One region of the Lysobacter sp. CA199 genome, then DNA from elsewhere that is predicted to be linked to it. Evidence: riboswitches for the same ligand, from Rfam matches in the RefSeq annotation. Region 1 holds a riboswitch; each other region holds the start of a gene.
The links. Region 1 has a riboswitch for cobalamin ahead of btuB (TonB-dependent vitamin B12 receptor). Riboswitches for the same ligand answer to the same signal wherever they lie in the genome.
Positions count from the first base shown of each region.

Region 2: another riboswitch for cobalamin. It lies ahead of ACTOWJ_RS19355 (ribonucleoside-diphosphate reductase subunit alpha); the one in region 1 lies ahead of btuB (TonB-dependent vitamin B12 receptor).
Region 3: another riboswitch for cobalamin. It lies ahead of btuB (TonB-dependent vitamin B12 receptor); the one in region 1 lies ahead of btuB (TonB-dependent vitamin B12 receptor).
Region 4: another riboswitch for cobalamin. It lies ahead of metE (5-methyltetrahydropteroyltriglutamate--homocysteine S-methyltransferase); the one in region 1 lies ahead of btuB (TonB-dependent vitamin B12 receptor).

Region 1 is NZ_JBQJIL010000008.1:88,169-90,361, forward strand. Features, by position in the region: gene ACTOWJ_RS15460 (SDR family oxidoreductase) at 1-265, opposite strand, end outside; cobalamin riboswitch at 413-655, shown strand; gene btuB (TonB-dependent vitamin B12 receptor) at 825-2,193, shown strand, end outside.
Region 2 is NZ_JBQJIL010000010.1:177,942-180,134, reverse strand. Features, by position in the region: gene ACTOWJ_RS19355 (ribonucleoside-diphosphate reductase subunit alpha) at 1-912, opposite strand, end outside; cobalamin riboswitch at 1,327-1,620, opposite strand; gene ACTOWJ_RS19350 (DUF2339 domain-containing protein) at 1,744-2,193, shown strand, end outside.
Region 3 is NZ_JBQJIL010000005.1:184,115-186,307, reverse strand. Features, by position in the region: gene btuB (TonB-dependent vitamin B12 receptor) at 1-973, opposite strand, end outside; cobalamin riboswitch at 1,108-1,357, opposite strand; gene ACTOWJ_RS10355 (TfoX/Sxy family protein) at 1,523-1,963, opposite strand; gene ACTOWJ_RS10350 (GAF domain-containing protein) at 1,960-2,193, opposite strand, start outside.
Region 4 is NZ_JBQJIL010000010.1:197,401-199,593, reverse strand. Features, by position in the region: gene metE (5-methyltetrahydropteroyltriglutamate--homocysteine S-methyltransferase) at 1-808, opposite strand, end outside; cobalamin riboswitch at 1,024-1,223, opposite strand; gene ACTOWJ_RS19430 (GntR family transcriptional regulator) at 1,666-2,193, opposite strand, start outside.

The sequences.
Region 1 (2,193 bases):
CGATCTGGCCGGTCCGGTCGAACAGGCGGCGCAGGCTGTCGCGGTCTTCGAGCTGAGCCTGGTGGGTCTGGATCGGCGACTTGGCCAGAGGGCGCAGGGTCTCGGCGGATTCTTCGAGCCGGTCCAGGTCGCCGCAGGCCAGGATCAGCTCGCCGCGACGGCGCGACAGGCGCGCCGACACCGCGCGGCCGATCCCGGATTGGGCGCCGATGACCACGCTGCGGACGATCGGGGCGGTGCTCAAACGCAAGTCGGGGGCACTCATGGCGAATGACTCGGGTGTGCTGGGATGGCAGGCATCGTCCGCGACCGGCCCGGGAGAATGAATCAGACGCGTCTGAAATGTGCCAATACGCCTGCGCGCATGCCTGTTTGAGTCCCATACCCTGGCGTTGGCATACGGACGCACTGTTAAGATGCCCGCGCTCAAGGTGATCGCCGGCACAGTCCGGCGATTGAAACGGGAATCCGGTCGCGCGCTGGTCTGCCAACGCGCTCATGCCGGAGCTGCCCCCGCAACGGTAGGCGAGTCAACGCACCGCAATGGCCACTGTGCTCAGGCACGGGAAGGCGCGGTTCGGGAATCGGGTCCGCAGGATCGGACCGGTCGATTCCGCTCGCGAGCCCGGAGACCGGCCCAGAGCGTGAACCGACAGGCGGAGGGCCTGCGTCTCGGGGATCGTGCGCTTGCGCGTCTCTCCTGGCTGCTCTCCGCGTGTCCCGACCCTGTCTGGTCCGCGCGGGTGAGGCGCGGCCTTGGAGATTTGCCAGTGATTGCGTCCGTTGAATTCGTTTCCTCCCGCGCGACCGGCGCGGGCCCGCGGATGCGCGCGGGTTTGTCCGCGGCGTTGATGTCGGCGATGTTCGCGGCGCAGGCCGCGCCGGCCGCGGTCGACCTGGATCAGGTGGTGGTCACCGCCACGCGCACCGCGCAAACCCAGGACGCCACCCTGGCCGCGGTCACGGTGATCGACCGGGCCGAAATCGAGCGCCTGCAGCCGGCCTCGCTGCCGGATCTGCTGCGCGGCACGCCGGGCGCCTCGCTGGCCAACAACGGCGGTCCGGGCAAATCCACTTCGCTGTTCTTGCGCGGCACCGAATCGGACCACGTGCTGGTGTTGGTCGACGGCATCAAGCTCGGTTCGGCGACCAGCGGCGGCGCCTCGCTGCAGGACATTCCGGTCGAGCAGATCGAACGGGTGGAGATCGTGCGCGGCCCGTTCTCCAGTCTGTACGGTTCCGAGGCCATCGGCGGGGTGATCCAGATATTCACCCGGCGACCGCAGGGTCCGTTCGTGCCGAACTTCAGCGCGTCGATCGGCAGCAACCGGACCCATCGCGCTTCGGCCGGCGTCGCCGGCAAGGGCGAGCGCGCCTGGTACTCGATCAACGCCGCGCACGAGGACACCGACGGCATCAACGCCTGCCGCGGCAAACCCTCGCCGGGCGGCGCGGGCTGCTTCACCCATTCGCCCGATCGCGACGGCTACCGCAACAGCTCGCTGACCGCGCAGGGCGGCTACCGCTTCAACGAGCGATGGGACGCGCAAGCGCGGGTGTTCCGCGCGCAGGGCAACAACCAGTACGACGGCAGCCAGAACAATCAGGCCGACACCGTGCAGCAGGTGTTCGGCGCCAAGCTGGGATACCGGCCCAGCGATCGCGTCGCGCTGAGCTTCAATGCCGGTCAGAGCCAGGACCTGAGCGACAACTACAAGGACGGCCGGTATTCGAGCACGTTCGATACGCGCCGGCGCCTGGGTTCGGTGCAGGGGGATTTCAGCTTCGGATCCAACGTATTCAGTGGCGGCTTCGATTGGCAGCGCGACGAAGTGGAAAGCAACACCCGATACGCGCGCGATCGCCGCATCCTGCGCGGCGCGTTCGGCCAGTGGCAGGGCGATTTCGGGGCTCAGTCGCTGCAGGCCAGCCTGCGTCGCGACGACGACAGCCAGTTCGGCGGGCAAACCACCGGCAGCGTGTTGTGGGGTTGGGATTTCACCGATCGCCTGCGCGTGACCGCGAGCTACGGTACCGCGTTCAAGGCGCCGACCTTCAATGAGCTGTATTACCCCGGTTACGGCAATCCGGACTTGTCGCCGGAGACCTCGCGCAGCTTCGAACTCGGCCTGCGCGGCACCTTCGGCGAACAGCGCAAGCAGGTGTGGTCGGTCAACGCGTATCAGACCCGGA
Region 2 (2,193 bases), on a different contig from region 1:
GAATTCTTCGACGTCGGCGTGCCACGGCTCCAGGTACACGCAGGCCGCGCCCTTGCGCTTGCCGCCCTGGTTGACCGCGGCGACCGAGGCATCGAGGGTCTTCAGCCACGGCACGATGCCGTTGCTCAGGCCGTTGGTGGAACGGATCAGCGAGCCGCGCGAACGGATGCGCGTATAGCTCAGGCCGATGCCGCCGCTGAACTTGCTGAGCTTGGCCACGTCCATGTAGCGCTTGTAGATCGCTTCCAGCGAATCGTCGGGCGAATCGAGCAGGAAGCAGCTCGACAGCTGCTCATGCGTCGTGCCGGCATTGAAGAGAGTCGGCGAGGACGGGATGTAGTCGAGCTGGGCCATGCGCCGGTACAGCGCCAGCGCGTCGCTGACATCTTCGCTGAGCGCGCAGGCGATGCGCAGGAAGAACTGCTGCGGGGTCTCGATGACGGTGCGCGCGGTCGGATGGCGCAGCAGGTAGCGGTCATAGAGCGTGCGCAGGCCGAAGTAATCGAACTTGGCGTCGAGGCTGCGGTCGATGGCGTCGTTGAGCTTGCGCGCGTTGGCCTGGACGAAGGTCACCAGGCGCTCGTTGATCAGGCCCAGCTCATGGCCGCGCTGGATCGATTGCGAGAACGCGTGGATCTCGATGCCGGCGACTTCCTTCTCGATCACCCCGGCGAGCAGGCGCGCGGCGAGGCGGCCGTATTCGGGTTCTTCCGCGGTCAGCAGGGCGGCGGTGCGGATCGACAGTTCGTCGAGTTCCTGCGTGGTCGCGCCGTCGTACAGGCCGGAGATGGTGCGGGTGGCCACTCGCATGGGATCGATCGCGTACAAGTTCTCGCCGCTGCGGGTCACCGCGCGCACGATCTTGTTCAGATCGACCGGCTCGCGGCGACCGTTGCGCTTGGTCACGCTCATGGTCAGGTTGGCCGCGGGCGGAGTCAGGGCGAAGCCGGGCGCGTCTTGCGCGGTACGGGCTGCGGCCGGCTTGGCGGCGGAAGAGGGGGCGGCGTCCGTGGCGGGGGCGACGGACGGATCGGATGCGAGTGTGGTCATGGCATTACTCCGGGACGTGGGTGCACGGTGCGGAGAACGCGGACGCGCCAGCGACGACGAACCGCACGCGCGGTGTCACCGATGGCACGGCCGTGCCCCCGCGGGCGCAGAGCTTGGAAGCGTGCTGGCTGGGTGTCGCACGGCCCGAGACGCGAGGTCCGGGACGGTCCGCTCCGCGCATGGCGCCGGAACGTACGGGCGCGACGGGTGCTCCGTCGTGCTGCGACACCGGCCGTCTTCCTCCGAAGACTCCTTTGGGCCGGTACCGCGCGGTTGTGCGACGCGCGGCTGTCGGCAGGTCTTCGGGCTCGGGACTCGGAGCGAGAAACGGGCAAAGAGAAGTGAGCGACGAGTGGCGACCCGAATCTCACTTTTCTTTGCCCGCTTGCTCGTTCCTCCTACCGGGGTCGCTTCCCAGGCTTAACGCCCAGTGCCATGACCCGTTCGTTTCCCACACCGCTGCGGGGCAGCGCCGGCTTCGGACCCCGCCGCGAATGCTCGCGGGCGCGTCCCTACCGGCTTCCCTTTTCAGCCGATCGCAAAATCGGCACCGACGCACACAACATAGTGGGGTTGTTCGATTTCGTCAACGCGATATGTGGTGAATGAATGATGTATATAGCGGGTGAAGACGGGCCCTCCATCCGCCGCGCCTTGGTGTAACGTGCCGCTCATAAGGAACGGGGAACTGTGATGGAAGCACTGATTGTCTTGCTGGTACTGGGTTTGCTGCTGGTGCCGGTGTTGCTCATCGTCGCCCTGGTCCAGATCTCCGGATTGAAATCCCGGGTGAGCGGGCTGGAACGCACCCTGGCCCAACTGCGTGTGGCCGCGACCATCCCCGTGGCACATGACCGCTCCGAGGAGACCCTGGCTGAGCGGATCGCGCGCGAAGCGCCGCCGGCTCCGGCGGCTCCCGCGCGGCCGCAGGCCGGCGCGGTACCGGCCGCCGCGACGCCCCCGTCGGTCGCGTCGCCGCCACCGCTGCCGGCGACGCCCGCCGCCGCGGCCGCGACGCCTCCGCCCTTGCCGTCGCAACCGCCACCGCCACCGCGTCCGGCCACGCCGTCGCCGCCGCGCGTGCCGGCCGCGCCGCCGCCGCCGGATATCTTCACCGTCGGCGCGCGCTGGGTGCGGCGTTGG
Region 3 (2,193 bases), on a different contig from region 1:
TCCGGAAATAGCTGAGCGGACGATCGAAAATAGTGCCGGTGGGGAACGCACGGGGGAGGAGATCGTAGTTGTCGGAAGCATCCACGTTGCGACCCGCGCTCAACTGCACGTTGATCCTTTCCGACGGCTTCCAGATGAGCTTGCCGCCGATCACTTGCTGGATCGTTTCGGAATAATTGCCGAAGCTGCCGTCGTATTCGTTCTGACCTTCCACGCGCAGCGCCTGACCTTCGATGCTCCACTGCTCGTTGAACTCGATACCGCCGCGCAGCGACAGCGCGTGGCTCTCGTAGCCGTCGCGGTCGGGCTCGTCGGTGAAGCAGCCGGCGAACACCGGGAAGCCGGCGCCGCGGCAGGCGTTGATGCCCTGGGTCTTGCGGAAGCTGTAGTCGGCGCCGAACCAGCTGCCGCCGCTGCGGCCGCCGAAGCCGGTGCCGAATTCGACGGTGCCGTTGCTGCCGCCGCCGGCGTGCACACGCGGGGCGAAGCCCTGCCGTTCGCGGCGGGTGAACACCTGGATCACGCCGCCGATGGCGTCGGCGCCGTACAGGCTCGAGCGCGGGCCGCGCACGATTTCGATCCGGTCGATCAGTTCCAGCGGAAGATCCTGCAGCGCCGCCAGACCCGAGGTCGGCGAACCGATGCGGATGCCGTCGACCAACACCAGCACGTGATCGGATTCGCTGCCGCGCAGGAACAGCGTGGTCAGCTTGCCGGGACCGCCCTGGTTGGCCAGGGTGATGCCGGCGCGGCCGCGCAGCAGATCGTTGAGATCGCGCGCCTGGCTGCGTTCGATATCGGCGCGGTCGAGCACATCGACCGGGGTCAGCAGATCGTTGACGCTGACTGCGGTGCGGTTGGCGGTGACCACGACCTGATCGAGATCGGTGGCATCGCCGGCGGGCGCGGCGAGGGCGGTGGCCGGCAGCGCGAGCGCGCAGGCAATGGCGAAAGACAGGTTCAGGCAACGCATGTGGGGACTCCAGCGCACGCGCGATCCAGCGCGCGACGACAAACGGCTAATGGGCGGCGGCGTGGAAAGGGAGATATAGGCAGGCGAACCAGCGCGCGAAGACGCTGCCGCCGCCGCAATGCCCTCCGCATCGCAACCTGTGGCGCGTCGAGGCCGGTCTCCGGACTCGCAAGCAGAACCGATGGCGTCGGTTCCCGGACGCGGCGCCTTCCCGTGACTGTGCACAGTGGCGGTGGCCGCGACCTGACTTGCTTACCGTTGCGGGGGCAGTGCCGGAATGGGCGGGGCGGGTCGGACTCTCCGACCGGACCTGAGCGCTTCACCGGCTTCCCGTTTCAACCCCGGCGGCTGGGCCGTGGGGTCACCTCGAAGCGGGCGCAGTGTACGCGATGTGGGGACGCACCGCCCGGACAGCGGCCGAAGCCCACGGTAGAAGCGGTGCGAGCCGCGACCGCAGGGTGTCCGCCCGCGTCGTCAGTTACATCGTAGTTGCCTTGCCGCGGTCGCGGCTCGCGCCGCTCCTACACAGGAGCGGACCGCTTGGCGCCTTCAATCGCGGTGGTCGTCCTCGTCGCGCCCACCGGGCGCGTCCTCGTCGGCCGGCCCATCGAGCTCGCCATCGCCGTCACGCTGATAGCCGCCTCCGAATCCGGAAGGCTCTTCCTCGCGTTCCTGCGCATGCATTGTGGTGTGCACCGGCGCGGCGGCCGGTTTGTTGCGCGGCGCCGGCAGCAGCGCGGTGGCCGCTTCGGCGGCCAGGATCAGTTCCTGGCGGCGCTCGTCGCTGATCTCCTGCCAATGGCAGTCCAGCAGCGCGCCTTCGATCGCGTAGAGCAGGTTCAAGGTCGGCTTGAAGCCGGCGCGCTTGACCCGCATGAACGCCTCGACCGTGCCGACCGCGGCGATGTCCTCGTGCGTGCGCAGGCCGACCTGGCGCAACCAGGCCGCGCTCTTGGGCCCGATGTTGCGCATCTTCGGTGCAGTGCTCATGCCAGCGACTCCACATAGACCCGCGCCAACGTTTCCAGTCCGGCCTGATCGTCGGCGTCGAAACGCGCCGGCACCGGGCTGTCCAGATCGAACACGCCGATCAGCTGGCCGTCGCGCACCAGCGGCACCACCACCTCCGAACGCGAAGCCGCGTCGCAGGCGATGTGGCCGGGGAACTCGTGCACGTCGGCGACGCGCTGGGTCTGGCGGCTGCTCGCCGCCGCGCCGCA
Region 4 (2,193 bases), on a different contig from region 1:
GCGCGCGCACCAGATCCAGATGCAAGCCTTCCACCGGCAGTTGCGCGGCCAATGCGGCGTTGTCGCCGAGCGCACCGAAGTAGGTGGTCAGCAAGCGCTGCGGCGCATCGACCTCGGCCAGCGCCGCGTATGCGCGGCGATAGGCGGCGCGGTCGGTGTCGTCCAGATCCAGCACCAGCGCCGGCTCGTCGAGCTGCACCCACTGCGCGCCGGCGGCCTTGAGCTTGGACAGCAGTTCGGCATAGGCCGGCAGCAGGTTGTCGAGCAACTCGCGCGGATCGCCGCCGTCAACGCGCTTGCCGAGCTTGAGCAGCGACACCGGGCCCAGCAGCACCGGCCGTGCCTGGATACCCAGCGCCTGGGCCTGGGCCAGTTCCGCCAGCGGTTTGTCGCCGCGCAGGGCGAAGCGTTGCTTGGCGTCGAACTGCGGCACCAGGTAGTGGTAGTTGGTGTCGAACCACTTGGTCATTTCCAGCGCGCGCAGATCGCGGCGCCCGTCCTGCAGGCCGCGGGCGAGGGCGAAGTAGCCGCCCAGCGGATCTTCTTCGAATGCCGCGCGGTGCGAGGCGGGAATCGCGTCGAACAGCACGGCGCTGTCGAGCACGTGGTCGTAGAGCGAGAAATCGTTGACCGGCACCAGGTCGGCGCCGGCTTCGCGCGCGAGCCGCCAATGGCGTTCGCGCAGGGACGCGGCGGTGGCTTGCAGCGATTGCGCATCGCTGTCGCCTTTCCAGAACGATTCCAGGGCTTGCTTCAGCTCGCGCCGCGCGCCGATGCGCGGGAAGCCGAGTGGGGTGACGCTGATCATGATGAGTACCTGCGATGCGTGGGCATGACGCAGGGCAACGAAGGAAACCACGGCCGCGCGGGCCCGCACGCGCGAGCGCGTCGGACGCCATCGACAACCTTGGCTTCGACCTTCGCCCCCGCGGGCGAACCGGCACGCCGTACGCGGCCCGCGAGCAAGCGGGCCGGCGCCGTGCGGGCCGGAGTCGGGCGGAAGGCGAGCCTTCCGGTCGCGGCAGGTCTTCGGGCTCGGGACGTGAGGCCAGACCTGGCGAAGGCATCGTCGGAAGCGAGCGGATTCGCTCGCGGCCGATGCGTTCGCTCGTGGTTGGCATCGCCTACTTCAGGTCGCTTCCCGGCGCGCGAACGCCAGTGCCATGACCTGTTTCGTTTCCCATACCGCTGCGGGGCAGCTCCGGATTCGCACCGGATTCCCTCTGGCTATCTCGGGCCTGGGGCCCTCGATGGCGTGTCCCATCGCTTTATCTTTATGAAGCGATGGTCACCGTAACGGCGCCAAGGTACCCACGCCTTGGGGCGAAGTCAATCGTGGCTAATCCGATCCGTGGTCACCCCCATCTGTGGCTAATACGCAGGCGAGCGCAAACCGTGGGCCGGCGCTTGGGGGGTGAAGTGCGTAAGGCGCTGCATCGCTGCGAGGTCTGTTGTGGGAGGGCCTTTCAGGCCCGACACCCGAAGCCGACTAGCTGCCAGCGCTGGAGTCGGGGTTGAAGCCCCTCCCACAAAGACTTCGTGCTCGCGTCTGGATCTCAAGCTTGCCGCGTTGCCGCGAGGTTTCTGTGGGAGGGCCTTTCAGGCCCGACATCCGGACAAGGCGGGCGCACGCCGGCAGACGCGCCCCTGCTCAATCCGGCATGTTCAATCCGGACGCGCGGTCGGCAGCGGTGCCGGCACGTTGAGCATGCCGCCGGCGGCGACGTAGGCGGCGAGGGCTTGGCCTTGGCTCAGCAGATGCTCGTTCATGATCTTTTCCGCGGCATCGGCGTCGCGGCGGCGCACGCAGTCCAGCAGGGCGCGATGTTCGGCCAGCGACTGGGTCATGCGCCCCGGCGTCAGCAATTGGCGTCCGCGATGCATCTTGAGGATGCGGTGCAGATCGTGGGTGACCCGGATCAGCCAGGGATTGCCGGCGTAGTTCTGCACCAACTCGTGGATCAGATAATTATTGGCGTAGTAACGCGCGATATCGCCAAGCTCGGCCGCCTCTTCCATATCGGCGTGGAGCGCTTCCAGGCGCTTTACGCCGGCTTCGTCGATCCGGCGCACGCATTCGTAGGCGCAGCGGCCTTCGAGCATGGCCATGACCGGGAACAACTGGTTCAGATCTTCCAGCGACAACCGGGTGACCCGGCTGCCGCGCCCGGCGTCGAGTTGCACCAGGCCCTC